3 regions of the Bradyrhizobium sp. Bra78 genome follow, and region 3 is predicted to be linked to each of the others. Evidence: predicted binding sites of a transcription regulator. Region 3 holds the regulator's gene; each other region holds the start of a gene.
What was found. The regulator LexA, encoded in region 3, represses DNA repair genes until DNA is damaged. The targets are predictions, from matches to a motif close to TGTTCNNNNTGTGTTCNG.
Positions count from the first base shown of each region.

Region 1 (5,688 bases), on a different contig from region 3:
TCGAGGCAAAGGCCTTCTTCGTCGACAAGGACGTGCATCCGCAGACGCTGGCTGTGATGCGCACCCGCGCGGAGCCCTTGGGCTGGACCCTGGTCGTCGGCGATCCCCTCGCCGATCTCGACAAGGCCGACGTGCTCGGCGCGCTGCTGCAATATCCGGGCTCATCGGGCGCCGTGCGCGACCTCAGGCCCGCGATCGCGGCACTGAAGGCCAAGGGCGCGCTCGCGATCGTTGCCGCCGATCTGCTGGCGCTGACGCTGCTCGCCTCGCCCGGCGAGCTCGGCGCCGACATCGCGATCGGTTCGGCCCAGCGCTTCGGCGTGCCGATGGGTTATGGCGGGCCGCACGCGGCCTACATGGCGGTGCGCGATGCGCTGAAGCGCTCGCTGCCCGGCCGCATCGTCGGCCTCTCCGTCGATTCGCGCGGGATGCCCGCCTATCGCCTCGCGCTGCAGACCCGCGAGCAGCACATCCGCCGCGAGAAGGCGACCTCCAACATCTGCACCGCGCAGGTGCTGCTCGCCGTGATCGCCTCGATGTACGCGGTCTATCACGGCCCCGAGGGCCTGACCCACATTGCGCGAAACGTGCATCGCCGCGCCGCCGTGCTCGCTGCCGGCCTGCGCAAGCTCGGCTTCGCGCCGAGTTGCGACAGCTTCTTCGACACGCTCAGCGTGGATGCCGGCACGAGGCGTGCCGAGATCGTCGCGCGCGCTGCCTCAGAGAAGGTCAATCTCGGCGTCGGCGAAACCGCATTGCGGATCGCGCTCGACGAGACCACCACGCCTGCGACGGTGGAAGCGGTCTGGCGCGCGTTCGGCGGCACGCTTGCTTACGCCGAGTTAGATGCGACCACGCGCGAGGCGCTGCCGGAGGCGCTGAAGCGCACGACCTCCTTCCTCACCCATCCGGTGTTCCACGCGCATCGCTCGGAGACCGAGATGCTGCGCTACATGCGCAAGCTCAGCGACCGTGACCTCGCACTCGACCGCGCGATGATCCCGCTCGGCTCCTGCACGATGAAGCTGAACGCGACCACCGAGATGATGCCGCTGACCTGGCCGGAATTTTCCAGCCTGCACCCGTTCGCCCCGCGCGAGCAGGCACGCGGCTACCACGCGCTGTTCGCGCGGCTGGAAAAATGGCTGTGCGACATCACCGGCTATGACGCGATCTCGCTGCAGCCGAATTCGGGCGCGCAGGGCGAGTATGCCGGCCTGCTTGCCATCCGCGGCTATCACGCGGCGCGTGGGCAGAGCCATCGCAAGATCTGCCTGATCCCCTCCTCCGCCCACGGCACCAACCCGGCCTCGGCCGCGATGGTCGGCATGGACGTGGTGGTGGTCGCCTGCGAGAAGAACGGCGACGTCGACGTCAATGATCTCCGCGCCAAGGCGGAGAAGCATTCGAACGACCTCGCCGCTGTGATGATCACCTATCCCTCGACCCATGGCGTGTTCGAGGAGCACATAAGCGAGATCTGCGAGATCGTGCATGGCCACGGCGGCCAGGTGTATCTGGACGGCGCCAATCTCAACGCGCAGGTCGGCCTGAGCAGGCCCGGCGATTACGGCGCCGACGTCAGCCACCTCAACCTGCACAAGACGTTCTGCATCCCGCATGGCGGCGGCGGCCCCGGCATGGGCCCGATCGGCGTCAAGGCACACCTCGCGCCTTTCCTGCCCGGCCATCCGGCGACGCAAGCGGACGCTCCGGTCGGTCCGGTCTCGGCTGCACCGTTCGGCTCGGCTTCGATCCTGACCATCTCCTACATCTACATTCTGATGATGGGCGGCGACGGCTTGAAGCGCGCCACCGAGATCGCGATCCTCAACGCCAACTACATCGCGGCGCGCCTCGATGCGCACTTCCCGGTGCTCTACAAGAACGCCAAGGGCCGCGTCGCACATGAGTGCATCGTCGACCCGCGCGCGCTGAAGAACACGAGTGGCGTCACCGTGGACGACATCGCAAAACGCCTGATCGACTACGGCTTCCACGCGCCCACCATGAGCTTTCCGGTGCCGGGCACGCTGATGATCGAGCCGACCGAATCGGAATCGAAGGCGGAGCTGGATCGCTTCTGCGACGCGATGATCGCGATCCGGAAGGAGATCGCCGAGGTCGAGGCGGGCCGCTTCAAGATCGAGGCCTCGCCGCTGCGCCACGCGCCGCACACCGTGCACGACATCGCCGACGATGCGTGGAATCGCGCCTACACCCGCGCCGAGGGCTGCTTCCCCGCGGGCAGCTCGCGCACCGACAAATATTGGTCGCCGGTCGGCCGCGTCGACAACGTCTATGGCGACCGCAACCTGGTGTGTTCGTGCCCGCCGGTGAGCGATTACGCGGAAGCTGCGGAGTAAGGGATCGTAGGGTGGGTTAGCGCAGCGTAACCCACCACTTCAGCTTCAACGGAGACGAACAGTGGTGGATTACGCCTTCGGCTAATCCACCCTACAATCTAGCCGTCCGGCCAACGCATCAGACTTCCCGATCGTGCCGCAAGGCTCTGGCAATGGGTGCTCGCGACGGTGAGCGCCCAGGCTTGGGATTTATCGATGTTGCCCTGCAGATCAGCGAGCGCGCGCGCCTGCCAGTGTGCCCTTTCGCGTCCGAGCGGCAAGGCTTCAGTCTCCGAAACAATTCCCACAAAGGGCAAGATATCGGGATCATCTTCGAGGCGAGCCTTGAAGCTGTGCCTTGCAATTGCCCTGGCACCTTCCACCGGGGACACGCTTCCGGAAAGTATGCCTTTCGCCATCTCAATAATGATCTGGCGAGCAGCAATGACCTCGGATTGATTCCAACTCACGGCGATCCAGGGCTCACTAACTGATCCGGGTATCTCTTGTATCATAAAACGAAACGGGCCCCGAAGACGTCGGCAACTCAACGTCCTCAGCGCCCGCTCCTCGCGAAAAACTCTTCGCGTTAAAGCTTACTCGTCCGCCGGCTCGTCGCCGTCGGCGTCACGCTCGGGGGTGCCGGCCAGAATCTGCTCGGCGATCAGGCCGGAGTTCTGGCGGATCGAGGTCTCGATCTTGGCGGTGATGTCGGGGTTGGCCTTCAGGAACGCCTTGGAGTTCTCGCGGCCCTGGCCGAGACGCTGGCTGTCATAGGAGAACCAGGCGCCGGATTTCTCGACGATGCCGGCCTTGACGCCGAGATCGAGGATCTCGCCCATCTTGGAGACGCCCTCGCCGTACATGATGTCGAATTCGACCTGCTTGAACGGCGGCGCCAGCTTGTTCTTCACCACCTTGACGCGCGTGGTGTTGCCGACCACCTCGTCGCGCTCCTTGATCGCGCCGATGCGGCGGATGTCGAGGCGGACGGAGGCATAGAACTTCAGCGCGTTGCCGCCGGTCGTGGTCTCGGGCGAGCCGTACATCACACCGATCTTCATGCGGATCTGGTTGATGAAGATCACCATGGTGTTGGACTTGTTGATCGAGGCCGTCAGCTTGCGCAGCGCCTGGCTCATCAACCGCGCTTGAAGACCCGGCAGCGCATCGCCCATCTCGCCCTCGAGCTCGGCCTTCGGCACCAGCGCCGCGACCGAATCGACCACCAGAACGTCCACCGCACCCGAGCGCACCAGCGTGTCGCAGATTTCCAGCGCCTGTTCGCCCGTGTCGGGCTGCGAGATCAGAAGCTCGTCGATGTTGACCCCGAGCTTGCGGGCATAGACCGGGTCGAGCGCGTGCTCGGCGTCGATGAAGGCGCAGATGCCGCCCTTCTTCTGCGCTTCCGCCACCGTGTGCAGCGCCAGCGTGGTCTTGCCCGAGGATTCCGGCCCGTAGATTTCCACGACGCGCCCCTTCGGCAGGCCGCCGATCCCGAGCGCGATATCAAGTCCGAGCGAGCCCGAGGAGACCGCCTCGACGTCCATCGAGCGGTCGTTCTTGCCGAGCTTCATCACCGAGCCCTTGCCGAACTGCCGCTCGATCTGGGAGAGCGCGGCGGCCAGAGCTTTACTCTTGTCCATGGAGGATCCTTCGACGATACGCAGGGCAGTGGTGGACATTGGGTCGTGCTCCTTATGGCGAGGATTCGCGTGAGGGACAAAACAATTGGCGCGGCGGCTCGTCGATAAAGGCAATGTACCCCATTTGTTCTAAGTTCGCAATATGTTCTTTTGTGAATCTGGGCGCTGGCCTGTTTTAACCCCTAGTGGCCTAGGTTGATTTTCGCAGTGGCCTGTTTTGAGTTCGGCAGACCATTGAGCTAGGTCAAGGAATTTGGTCCCATAGAACAAAAGGCGCATGCCGTTGAACGCCTGTACTGTTAGACCTATAATTGCCTCAGAGGATTTGTGGGCGTCCTCATGGGTATACTCAAACAGAAGCCGGAAGACCTGAGCGCTCCGATTTGCGGGGAGTGCGGCAAGGAGATGGCGTGGATCATCTCGGTGCTGGAACCGGCAGAACGGATTATCGCGAATAGATTCACATGCCAGAACTGCGGCAGTCGAATCGAAACAAAAACGCCTGCCAAGCCAGCGCAAGAATAGGGCCGCCTCTTTCATTTCATCGCTGATACGGCCAGTCTGAAACGAAATCGTCGGAACAATACCTACACCCAAAAGTTGTAGTTACTCAGGCAACACACCTTGCCGGAGGATCAATGTATGGATTCCGAGAAAGATCGCCCCTCGTGCCGGGACCAATTTAATCGGTCCAACCCCCAGCCAAAGGGTGACGACTGGGTAGAGACGTTTATCGCCCGCCTGCGTGCGTTGTTAGATCGTATGAACGGTAAGAAGTAAGGCCGCCTCAGTGGGCGGCCTCTTTCTTATTCCAGCGCGGCATCAAGCCCGGCTTTCCCGGGCTCTTGTTGGGGCTTCTTATCGTCCTTCTTCTCGTCGTCTTTCACCTTGAAGCTTCGGCCGGGGTACCATTCTTTAAGGCCCCAAGTTCCGCGCCCAACTCGCACCACGTCGCCGACTTCAGCCATACGCCGAGTGAGGACAGAGCCGATCGTATTAGCTGGCTCTTTCGAGTTCATGTGAAGGCCGCCAGCCTTAAACAAGGCCGCCAAGTCGGGATTTTTTAGTGGGGTTCGCTTGGCTGCAAGCAAAGCCTTAGTTGCTTCCACGATGGACATGCCGAGAAGCGCCCCCGCGTGGTCCAGAGAGCCATTCCCGGGTTTAGAGGGCCCGCTAGCTGCCGCACTGGCACCGCCGCTCGGCCCGCCTCCTAGCCCACCGCCACGGAAGGCTTCAATGGCAGCAATGGCTTGCGCGATCTGATCGCGCTTCGCGTACAGATCAGCCAAGACCGTCTCGTAAGGGTCGATACCCTTTGATTCGTCAGTCATTTGTTGCTCCCAACGCACCTGTGTGCTATAGGGCTAAAAGTGCCGTTGCGAAGCGGCACGAAGCAAAGACGCCCTTGTGGGCGGGTCATAAGGGGTCACGACCCCCACTCGCTTGTTGGACCGTCATCTTCTTCGCAACCTCCTCTGCTCTTGACCGGGTGAGGACATAGGGCGCGCTAGGACCGTGAATCCTGCGCGCCCTTTTTATTGCATTTTCCAGATTCACAATCAAGCAGAAAAGTTTGGATACCCACACGCCACGCTTGGGCCCGGTGCACCGCCCCTATGCGACGCCCCTGTGTGAATCACACAAATAGAAAAACCACTCAGAAATCCAAACATTGATTGACTTGTTTGGATTCTGCA
Region 1 is NZ_JALJRE010000012.1:165,672-171,359, forward strand. It holds gene gcvP (aminomethyl-transferring glycine dehydrogenase) at 1-2,366, shown strand, start outside; gene OC450_RS25485 (hypothetical protein) at 2,465-2,815, opposite strand; gene recA (recombinase RecA) at 2,942-4,030, opposite strand; gene OC450_RS25495 (winged helix-turn-helix domain-containing protein) at 4,798-5,322, opposite strand.
Region 1: the regulator LexA is predicted to act here: its motif matches at 4,124-4,141, upstream of recA (recombinase RecA).

Region 2 (5,688 bases), on a different contig from region 3:
CCCAACGAGCGCGAAGCCCAGTTCACCCGCCTGCGCGAGCGCATCGAAGCCTGCACCGGACGGAAATATCAGGCGACGGAGTTCGAGGGCACCCCGCCGGGGATCGTGCTGCGGAGCATTGATTTTCGGGGGTAGGGGGAGGGGGCAGCTGCTGCGAAACGCAGACTCAAGGCCGTGCCGCGCTGAGTCGCGTATGTCGGGCCGGCGATGCGCAGTGGTTATGACGCTAAGGGCTAATCATTAGATCTTGAGCTGGCGGAGCTTGGTGCTCTTTACGGGCAACTCGTACATGGCTCCGCCCTGAATAGTTGCAGGAACAGTTTGGATGATCGGCCACAACGCAAGGAGCCGCTCCATTTGCTTTGCAACGGGGGCCTTGTATAGCCCGTGCGAGAGAAAGAGACCGATTAGGTTGGAATTGCGGAAAGCATGATACTCGGCACGGTTCCTCGTGATCCGGCGATCACCGGAAATGACGACCCACTGCCCGTCCTTGCTTAGGCTTGCGATCCAATCGACATCACTAATGTCGCGAGGAAATTTTTCCGCCAGGTAGGTGACCTCATGCTCGCCTTTGAAAAGTTCGCGAAAGGCTCGGGCCATCGCGGGGGACATGTTGTGGTCAAAAAAGAGCTTCACGCAGCGAGTGATTGTTCAAACTTCACGGCGTCTCTAACAGCCGACGGTGACACGTCGTAGAGTCTACTCACGTGCTCAACAGATCCCTCAGCCTTCATGGCGTCAGCCAACACTATAGTCGGGACGCCGTAGCTGTTTGCGATTGGCTGGCCGAAGGCGCGCTTCGGATCGATTACTATGCTCTGCTTGCCCTCGAACGGTCGCCAGCGGGTGACGATGTCGCGAGAGATATCTAGATCTTTGAAGGTCCGGTCGATTACCTTCTTGATCGCGTATTGATGGCTCTTGAGGTCGAGAACCTCATCTTCGCCCGTCCGCCGCAGGCTCTCCAGGAAAATGGTGCGGCCATCCGTTCGGAAGCGGCGGGTAGAAAATGGTCGGTCGTCGCTGGCGCATTCGCGAGCATACTCAAGGCAGTTGCGAACGGTCAGAATTGAAAGACCAGCGTCGAGAAAACTCTTGATGACGCGCAACTCGATCAGATCTCGGAACCCAAGCTCGATGTGATGGTCGTAGGACGGAAGCTGGGGTGTCCACAGGGGCGGCATGTCGATAGTCTTTTCGCCCTGGGTGTAACTATACCCACCCAGCCAGCGCCGAATGTTAAGCGGGCGGATCTTCAGCAGCCTCGCCGCCTCAGGAACGGTGTAAAACCCGATCCCAAGAGTTGGTGAGTCTTTATGGACGGCGGTTTGGAGCATGGTTGCACAATAACGTGGATGCTGCCCTTAGACCAGATATGGGTGGCTGCCTTGGGTTTACGAAGTATTCGGCGCGCATCAACAAAAACGGCCGGATCTTCCGATCCGGCCGTCACGCAAAACTCTATCCGGCCAAGCCTACGCCACCCGACGCAAGCCCTCGCCCAATTCCAAAACTCGCTTAGCTCGCCTTCTTCTCCGGCGCGGGGGTCGGGCCGACCTTCTTCTGGATGGCGCGCTTCAGCTCGAGGGCGCGCGGCGACAGCACGTCGGCCTTGGCCTTGAGCAGATAGGGGTCGAGGCCGCCATTGTGGTCGACGCTCTTGACCGCGTTGGTGGAGACGCGCAGGCGCACGTTGCGGCCCAGCGCTTCGCTGATGAAGGTCACGTTGACCAGGTTCGGCAGGAAGCGGCGCTTGGTCTTGATGTTGGAGTGGCTGACCTTGTGGCCGACGAGGGGGCCCTTGGCCGTCAGTTCGCAGCGGCGAGACATGGCAAAAATCCTTGGTTCGAGCCCCCAACGAGTGCGGCCGCCATCCGGGGCGCCACGGGGGCTAATTCTTTCGTCCTTGCAGGGAGCGGCGGACGTATAGGGGGGAAGGGGCGGGCCGTCAAGGTTTTGGGGCGGGTTTTGGCGGCCCGAGCCGGCGGCGGTGGGCCTCCTCTCCCGCGTCCGCCTTCGCCGAAACTTCGGCGGACGAGAGCGGGAGAGGTGTTCGTGGCCGCGGCGCCCGCCGATCACCAAAACGGCAATGTTTAAAACCCCTTACCATCACATAAAGGGCGTATTCGCACCCGAAATATCGGGTGGAGTTCCGCGCCTGACATGCCCGGACACATTGTGTGCCGCGGTTTTTGGCTTAAGTAACAACCGTTCGCGCCCCGATTGGATTGTTTCGTGCTCACAACGCCCCATCCTGCGCCCGGCCTGCGCTCAACGGAGCCGCGCGCGGCCGGTCCGCGCTCTGCCGGCCGGCTGGCCACGGCCGCCCTTTGCGGGCTGGCGCTGGCGTGGGTGGCCGATCCCGTGGCGGCGCAGGGCAAGCTCGAGGCGCAGTACGAGGCGACGCTGGCGGGCATTCCCGTCGGCAAGGGCGCCTGGAACATCGACATCCAGGACGACGTGTTCGCGGCCGCGGCCAGCGGCGGCACCACGGGGCTTTTGAAATCGTTCGCGGGCGGGTCCGGCACCGGCGCCTCGCAGGGGCGCGTCGTCAACGGCGCGCTGGTCGCGACCGGCTACCAGGCCTCCACCACCACCTCGAAGAAGACGGAAAATATCCACATCACCCTCGACAAGGGCAATGTGAAGGAGTTCGGCATCGAGCCGGAGCCGCCGGTCGATCCCGACCGCATCCTCGTCACCGACGCGCATCGCCGCGGCGTCTGGGACCCGATGACGGCCTCGCTGCTGCGCGTGCCCGGCACCGGCGATCCCGTGGGGCCGGATGCCTGCCACAATTCCGCGCCGGTGTTCGACGGCCGCATGCGCTACGAGCTGAAGCTCGATTTCAAGCGCATGGAGACCGTGAAGGCGGAGAAGGGCTATCGCGGCCCCGTCGTGGTCTGCTCGATGTATTTCGTGCCCGTCGCCGGCTACATCCCCGACCGCCCCGTGATCAAATACCTCGCCGCCCAGCGCAACATCGAGGTCGCCTTCGCGCCGATCGCGGGTACGCGCATCCTGGTGCCGTTCTGGCTGAAGGTCCCGACACCGCTCGGCCCGGCCATGCTGGAAGCCACCAGCTTCATCACCTCGGCGCAGCCGCCCAGGGTCGCCAAGACGCAGTGACCTTGACCCTCCCCACCAGGGAAGGGTAATAAAGATAGCAACATCAATACGTTATGCCAGATCGCCCGGTCCCCCGCCGCGGGCCCGTTTCTACTGTGCATGGGGTTGTTTTCGCAGTTTTGTCTTGGAGGGGCCCGGTGCCGGGAATCCATTTGACTCCTCCCCGATTCTGATTCGACTCCGCGCCGTCCCCAGCTTTAACGAATCCGCCACCGAAACGTCGCTTGTGCGGCAGCCCAAAACTTCATCTAGTGCACAGCCAATAAGCCTCCCGCGACATGTTGAGTGAACGGAACAGGACTCTGGCCGGAGTCAGCGATTCGGCCGCGATTCGTTCTAGAGTCGTTCCGAAGTTTAAGGACACAGGGAAAAGCGTCGCAAAGTGAGACAGTTGCGCGGGATTTGGGGAGCGGCGCCACGCTCTCCGCGGTTTGATCCCCTCACCCCGAGGAGGCCGCACAAGCGGCTGTCTCGAAGGGCGAGGGGCCCGGCTCCCTCCATGGCACCATCCGGGCCTTCATCCTTCGAGACGCGCTGACGCGCTCCCGAGGATGAGGGTCGGCACAACGGCACTGACATTCGCCCCAATCCGCCATTACCTAATCTCCCAGATGCCCTTTTCTTCCTCCCCCTTCGCTTCCGAGCGGCTCCCCGGCGCCGGCGTCACTGCGGTGCTCGGCCCGACCAACACCGGCAAGACCCATCTCGCCATCGAGCGGATGCTCGCGCATCCCTCCGGCATGATCGGCCTGCCGCTGCGCCTGCTCGCGCGCGAGGTCTACAACAAGATCGCCGCGCGGGTCGGCAGCGAAGCCGTCGCGCTTGTGACCGGCGAGGAGAAGATCAAGCCGAAGAGCCCGCGCTATTGGGTCTCGACCGTCGAGGCGATGCCGCGCGACCTCGACGTCTCGTTCCTCGCCGTCGACGAGGTCCAGATCGCCTCCGATCTCGAACGCGGCCACGTCTTCACCGACCGCATCCTCAACCGCCGCGGCCGCGACGAGACGCTGCTTCTGGGCGCTGCCACGATGCGCCCGATCATCGAGCGGCTGCTGCCCGGCGTGTCCATGATCACGCGGCCGCGGCTGTCGCAGCTCGAATTCGCCGGCGACCGCAAGATCACGCGGCAGCCGCGCCGCACCGCCATCGTCGCGTTCTCCGCCGACGAGGTCTACGCCATCGCCGAACTGATCCGCCGCCAGCACGGCGGCGCCGCCGTGGTGCTGGGCTCGCTCTCGCCGCGCACGCGCAACGCGCAGGTCGAGATGTTCCAGAACGGCGAGGTCGACTATCTCGTCGCCACCGACGCCGTCGGCATGGGCCTCAATCTCGACGTCGACCACGTCGCCTTCGCCTCCGACCGCAAGTTCGACGGCTACCAGTTCCGCCGGCTGACGCCGTCCGAATTCGCGCAGATCGCCGGCCGCGCCGGCCGCGCCACCCGCAACGGCACCTTCGGCACCACCGGCCGCTGCGCGCCGTTCGAGCCCGAGCTCGTCAACGCGCTGCAGAACCACACCTTCGATCCCGTGAAGATGCTGCAATGGCGCAATTCGAGGCTGGATTTCACCTCGCTGGGCGCGCTCCAGGTCTCGCTGAACCAGTCGCCCGGCCACGAGGCGCTGACGCGCGCGCCGATCGCCGAGGACATGCGCGTGCTCGACCACGCCGCCCGCGACGTCGAGGTGCGCGATACCGCACATGGCAAGGAAGCGGTGGAACGGCTGTGGGAGGCCTGCCAGGTCCCCGACTACCGAAAACTGTCGCCGGCGGCCCATGCCGAGCTGGTGACGACGCTCTACGGCTTCCTGATGAAGAAGGGATGCATTCCCGATGCCTGGTTCGCGGCCCAGATCGACCAGGCCGACCGCGTCGACGGCGACATCGACACGCTGTCGGCCCGGATCGCGCAGATTCGCACCTGGACCTTCGTTGCTAACCGCCCGGACTGGCTGAAAGACCCCGAACGCTGGCAGGGGATCGCGCGGGAGGTCGAAAATAAATTATCGGATGCGCTCCATGAACGCTTGACTGAGCGTTTCGTTGATCGCCGGACCAGTGTATTGATGCGCCGCCTGCGGGAGAACACGAGCTTGAATACGGAAATCGGCAAGACCGGCGAAGTCATCGTCGAAGGCCATGTCATCGGCCGTCTCGATGGCTTCACCTTTGCACCGGATGCGGCGGAAGCCGGCTCCGATGCGAAAGCCTTGCAGGCTGCCGCGCAAGCGGTGCTCGCCGGCGAAATCAACGCGCGCGCCGAAAAACTGGGCAACGCGCCGGACGATCAGTTCGTGCTGACCTCAGAAGGCACCATCCGCTGGACCGGCGATGCCGTGGCGCGGCTGTCCGCCGCAGAGGATGCGCTGCATCCGCGTATCCGCATCATCTCGGACGAGCGTCTCACGGGCGGCCCACGCGACAAGGTGCAGGCCCGGCTCGAGCTCTGGCTCAAGACGCATATCGAAAAGCTGCTCGGTCCGATGTTCGAGCTGTCCAAGGCCGAGGACGTCACCGGCATCGCCCGCGGCATCGCCTATCAGCTCGTCGAGGCGC
Region 2 is NZ_JALJRE010000014.1:46,195-51,882, reverse strand. It holds gene OC450_RS27230 (DUF1488 domain-containing protein) at 1-135, shown strand, start outside; gene OC450_RS27225 (hypothetical protein) at 241-639, opposite strand; gene OC450_RS27220 (hypothetical protein) at 636-1,340, opposite strand; gene rpmB (50S ribosomal protein L28) at 1,522-1,833, opposite strand; gene OC450_RS27210 (DUF3108 domain-containing protein) at 2,269-3,132, shown strand; gene OC450_RS27205 (helicase-related protein) at 3,744-5,688, shown strand, end outside.
Region 2: the regulator LexA is predicted to act here: its motif matches at 3,465-3,482, upstream of OC450_RS27205 (helicase-related protein).

Region 3 (5,688 bases):
TGGCGGTCATGCCTCGCTGGCCGACGGCGTGTCCTGCGACGAGTCCGGCTGCGTGACGCCGCTCGGCGACGGGCGGTTGGTCGCGCTGGCACTGCGCATCGACGCGTTGGCGGACGATTGCAGCCGGGCCGCGCTTGTGGTGACGGCGCGTCCCGTGCCGCCCGATTGCGCCGCGATGGTGGTCGATCGGCAGCGGCTCGCGAGCCAGGGCGCGCTGGCCCTGACGCAGCGGGGGGACGGCTTTGCGGTTCAGGCGGTGAGGGCGCGAGGTGCGAGCCGCCCCTGGTTGCCGGCCGGCGCCGGCGAAGGTGATTTCGACGGCAGTCTTGCGCCGAAGACGGCTGCGCCCCGCAACCGCGACGCAACGCCGGCGGAGACCGACTTGCAGGCCGACGATTGAACCGATCGGGCAGGGCATGATCCGGAAAAGTGCGAAGCGGTTTTCCGAAAAGGTCATGCTCAAACAAGAACGCTAAAGCGCGATGATGATTCATCGCAATCTCATCGCGCTTTAGAGGTACCAGGCCAGCACGGCTTCGAGCGTGCTGTTGCCGATGACCGGCAAGGCCACCATCCGGCTCAGTCCGGATGCGCAGGCCTCAGAGCCGGCGGCCGAGCCGTCATGCGCGAGCTCGTCGTTGAGCGCGGGCATGCCGGTGGCCCAGGCGCCACCGATGCTGCCTTCGCCCCTGGCGATGGATTTTCCTGCATAGAGCGCGGCGAGGTCGGTCTGCGCACTGCAATCGCCGGCGCGAAAGAACAGCGCCGAGCGGGTCTCGTTCGGAACCCATATCTCGAAGCGTCGCGCGATCGGCGTGGCTTGCGCGGAGAGGAATGTCAGTACCCAGGTATGGTCTACGCCGGTCCGATAGGGAACGCCGACGCCCAGATTGATCCCGACCTTGGCCGCGTCCTCCCAGCGCAGGAAGCTCTTCGCATCGTGCAGGTCCTTGATGATCAGCGGCAGCCCCGCCTTCCAGGTCCGCCCGGGCAGGCCGAAACCGCGCGGAAATTTGGTGTGGCGGGAGTTGAATTCGAACATGTCGGCGGTGCCGTAGTAGCCGTCGACGAGCCCCATCTCGTGGGAGACGTCAGGGTCGTTGTGCCAGAGCTCGATCGCGCCGACATGGGCCTCTTCCTCACCGCAGAACAGCACCATGACGGCCTGGAGGAATTCGCCGGCGAACACGGGCACCGCCACCCCACAGGTGAGGCCGGCTGCGAGGGCCTGATCGGTACGCTTGAAATAGGAGTTGGCGAATTTGGTGAGGATCACGGGGTGGCCGGAGGCCCAAGCCTTGCCGGGAAGGCCCTCGTCATATCCGAAATGCAAGCCTTCGCTGACGGCCTTGAACGCGGACAGCCCTTCGCCGTAGAGGCCGCCACCGAACTCCAGCCGCATGCGCGTCCGGTCCGGCACCCAGAGTTCAACGACGCGAATGAAGGTTTTCATCGAGCATGTCCGCCGTCTCAAGCCTTGACAGCATCGGTCATTTGGCTGTGTGGCGGACGTTCAAAATTCAGGCAGGGCGGCTCAAACTTCGTGCGGCGGGAAAAGCGCAACGGCTTGGTCGATCCGATCGGATTTCGCGGGGCGCAAGCCATACCGTCTCGCCGGCCACGGCCGGCGATGGCAATTCGATCCTGGCCTCCGACCTTGCGGCCGGAAGCGGCTGTGTTCAGCCGATCGGCAGCCGGGTAATCGTCGGCTGTCTGTCGGCAGTGATCTGCGGCTTGTGCTCGCGTTCGCCGGCCGGCTGCTGCGTCACCGGCAGTTGCAGCACGGTTGCGTGCTGGCCTTCAACGAGCTGCGTTACCAGCACGTATTTACCGTCGGGGAATTCGATCGCGTCATGATGGCGATCGGGAATGTGCGGATCGATCTTGCCGAACTTCCCGACGCGGGAATTGATGGTGCGCGTCCAGATCCAGCGATTGTCGTAGCGGACGTTGTCGGCAAAGGCGAGCTCCGTTCCCGGCAGCAGGCAGACGGCAACTGTCGGATCGGCTGCGGACGCAAAGCCGCGCGTGGAGGTGCCGCGGAAGGTTGTCGTGACGATCGTCTCGCCGACTTCGGCGGGGCGCGACGCGACGGCATGCAGGCTGTAGTCACACATCGGGTGCTCCTCTTGCGAAGACAGCGACCCGCGTCTCTTATCGAGGCGCAGGCCTCTATCAGAGTTCAAGCACGCAACGGTCTGCTTGGTTGTAGGCAAATCTGCGGCTGGGATCCGCAGGCCACGATCACATTAACTTTCCCGAATCCAATAGGAACAAAGCCTCTTCCCGTGCATTCTGCAGGCGCGTGTCAGCGCCCTGAGGGGGCCGACCATCCCGAATAATGCCAGCTCGGTTGCGACGGCAGGCGATTGCATTGCGGCCGGCGCGGGCTCGTTCGCTAACCGCCACCTTTGCAGACAGGGCGAGGCGGTTGTGCGGCGGCTTGCGACGCTGATACTGCGATCAGCGCCGCCGCGACTGTGCTCAAGACGATCTGGCGCATGGCTGTTTCCTCGAGCTGCTGAGGCCGCGAAGCGGTGCTGCTTCATGCGGCGTGCCGAGGATGAAGCGCCGGAGGAGGGGCCGGATAATCTGCGCGAAACCAGAAAGACTACCCAGCGGGAGCGGACAATCGTCCGCTCCAATCGTCGATGGCGATCGTTGCTCATGCGAGCGCGGATGCGCCGGATACTTTCCGGTATCAGTATTTCCGGTACAGGCCGATCAGCTTGCCCTGAATCTTCACCCTGTTGGGCGGCAGGATGCGCACCTCATAGGCCGCGTTGGCGGGCTCGAGCGCGATCGAGGCGCCGCGACGGCGGAAGCGCTTGAGCGTCGCTTCCTCGTCGTCGATCAGCGCCACCACGATGTCGCCGGTATCGGCACTCTCGTTGCGCTGGATCAGCGCCATGTCGCCGTCGAGGATGCCGGCCTCGACCATGGAATCGCCGCGCACTTCGAGCGCGTAATGCTCGCCCGAGCCGAGCATGTCAGGCGGTACGCTGATGGTATGGCTGCGGGTTTGCAACGCCTCGATCGGCGTGCCGGCCGCGATGCGGCCCATTACCGGCACGGCAACGGGGCGTTCGCCCTCGTCGGCAGACAGGCTTGAGCTCGCGCGGACCTTGCCGAGGTTGCCCTCGATGACGCTCGGCGTGAAGCCGCGGCGGCTGCCGGCGGCCGCCTGGAGCTCGGGCAGCTTGATGACTTCGATCGCGCGGGCGCGGTTGGGGAGGCGACGGATGAACCCGCGCTCCTCGAGCGCCGTGATCAGGCGGTGGATGCCCGACTTCGAGCGCAAGTCGAGCGCATCCTTCATCTCGTCGAAAGAAGGCGGCACGCCGCTTTCCTTCAGACGTTCACTGATGAACCGCAGAAGCTCGTATTGTTTGCGCGTTAACATCTCGACCTAAGTCCCCCGGTTGATGTCGTTCGATTCCGAGACGCTGAATTCAGCAATATGCCGCGACATGCTCGAAACAAATCATGAACGGACACTATATGTTCGATACATGTTCCGCAACTGCTTAATTTACCGTGAACAGAGCAAAGTTCGCGGAACGCGCATTGGCGGGACGCTCAGACGGGGAGCCGCAACACTTCGCAAGGCGAGCCCGTCTCGGCTTTCGGCGCGAACGGTGCGCGCACGAGAAGTGCCTGTGCCGCAGCGAGATTCGCAAGCAACGAAGAATCTTGATGGCTGACGGGAAGGGCGACGAGCGTGCCGTCGTCGCGCTGCTCCAGACGTGCGCGCAGATAGTCCTCGCGCTGGTCGTTGGCGCCGACGTCGCGGCCGAGCACGGCGCGCTCGCGGTGATGATGAATTGCGGCCCGGCCCGACAACGCGCGAATCAGCGGCACCATGAACAGGAAGGCGCACACATAGGACGACACGGGATTGCCGGGCAGGCCGATCACAGCCATCGCGCCGAGCCGTCCATGCATCATCGGCTTGCCTGGCCGCATCGCGATCTTCCAGAAGGCCATCGCGACGGCTTCGTCCCTCAGCGCCTGCTGGACCAGATCGTGGTCGCCGACCGATGCGCCGCCGGTAGTGATGAGGACGTCTGCGCCGCTCGCGCGCGCGCGGCGGATGCCGGCGGTGGTGGCCTCCAGCGCGTCGGCGGCAATACCGAGGTCGACGGTTTCGGCCCCCTCGCTGCGAGCCAGCGCATGCAGGGCATAGCCGTTGGAATAGACGATCTGGCCGTGACCGGGCGTGGTGCCCGGCATCACCAGCTCGTCGCCGGTGGCGAGGATTGCGATCTTCGGACGGCGGCTGACGGCGAGGTGGGGGTGATTCATCCCGGCGGCGAGCGCGAGGTCGCGCTCGGTGAGCTGGCTGCCCTTGCGCAGGAGCACGTCGCCCTCGCGGAAATCGACGCCCGCGGGGCGGATGTGCCGGCCGGAGATCGCGGCTTCCTTGATCGTGATGCGCTTGCCGTCAGCGACGGTGTCCTCCTGGATCACCACGGCATCCGCGCCATCGGGAACGACGCCGCCGGTGAAGATCCGCACGGCCTCGCCGGCGCCGACCGATCCTGCGAACGGCCGGCCCGCGGCGACCTCGCCGATCACGGCGAGGGTCGAACCGATCGTTGCGGCATCGGCCGCGCGCACCGCGTATCCGTCCATCGCCGACATTGCCTGCGGCGGCTGCGTGCGCCGCGCGACGACGTCGCGCGTGAGCACGCGATGGTAGGCGTTGTCGAGGGAAACCGTCTCCTCCGGCAGCGGATCCGCACCCGCCAGCACCGCGGCAAGCGCGTCAGAAACCGGCATCAGGGCCACGGCGAAAACTCCTGCTCGGCGCGTTCGGGCGAATGTTCCGCCAGTCTTCTAGCCGAGCGCGGGCGCAGAGGCAAAACAGCTGAGCGGGCGTAACTCAGCTCGCTGCTCACACTGCACTTGAGGGCGAGATCAGGCCCGTCGCGGCATGGTCCCGAGAACGAGACAGATCGGCAGAAGCGTGGCCATGGCAAGGACGATCATGGCGAGCGCCACGGCCAGCATCGGTCAGCTCCTCGCCTGTCCATCCGGACTGCCGTCCAGTGTGACGTCGGGAGCTTTTGGACCTTGATCCTTGTCGGGCAGCGGATCGGCCTGAGATTTCAGGTCGGCGGCCTTGCTGATCAATTTTGCGGAGAGGTCAGAATCCGAGGTGGTTCTGGCGAATTTCATCAGCAGGGAGGCCTGCTTCGTGAGGTAGGTTTTGCCCAACACGTCGATCAATCCGATGTAGAATTCCCAACGGACTAATGAGTCCCGAGACGGGCATTCGTTCCCGGAACTCTGTACAAAAATGCACAAAGTCTTTTGGTTCCTCGCCGTTAGGCGAAATAGGTCCCGAAACGGTCAGATTCCCAGCGCCGTGAGGGCATTTCCAACGTCGCGGGGGGAGGTCACATGGACCGCCGTCAAGCCGCGGGCTCGCGCCCCCTCGACATTCTCGGCGAGGTCATCAAAGAACACGATGCGCCCGGCGGGTACGCCGATCGCGGAGACGACGTGGTCGAAGGCCTCGGCATCCGGTTTGCGCAGACCGATGCTGGACGACAAATACAGCTCGTGGAAATGGCCTAGCACGTCGGCATATTCCTTCGAGAAATAGTCCACATGGGGACGGTTGGTGTTGGAGAAGGCGTAGAGCGGCATCCGCTTCGCCGCCCGCGGCAGCAGCTCGGCGAT
Region 3 is NZ_JALJRE010000010.1:247,317-253,004, forward strand. It holds gene OC450_RS22930 (ComEC/Rec2 family competence protein) at 1-400, shown strand, start outside; gene OC450_RS22935 (GAF domain-containing protein) at 512-1,453, opposite strand; gene OC450_RS22940 (hypothetical protein) at 1,680-2,117, opposite strand; gene lexA (transcriptional repressor LexA) at 2,702-3,403, opposite strand; gene glp (gephyrin-like molybdotransferase Glp) at 3,580-4,791, opposite strand; gene OC450_RS22955 (hypothetical protein) at 5,017-5,223, opposite strand; gene OC450_RS22960 (HAD-IA family hydrolase) at 5,356-5,688, opposite strand, start outside.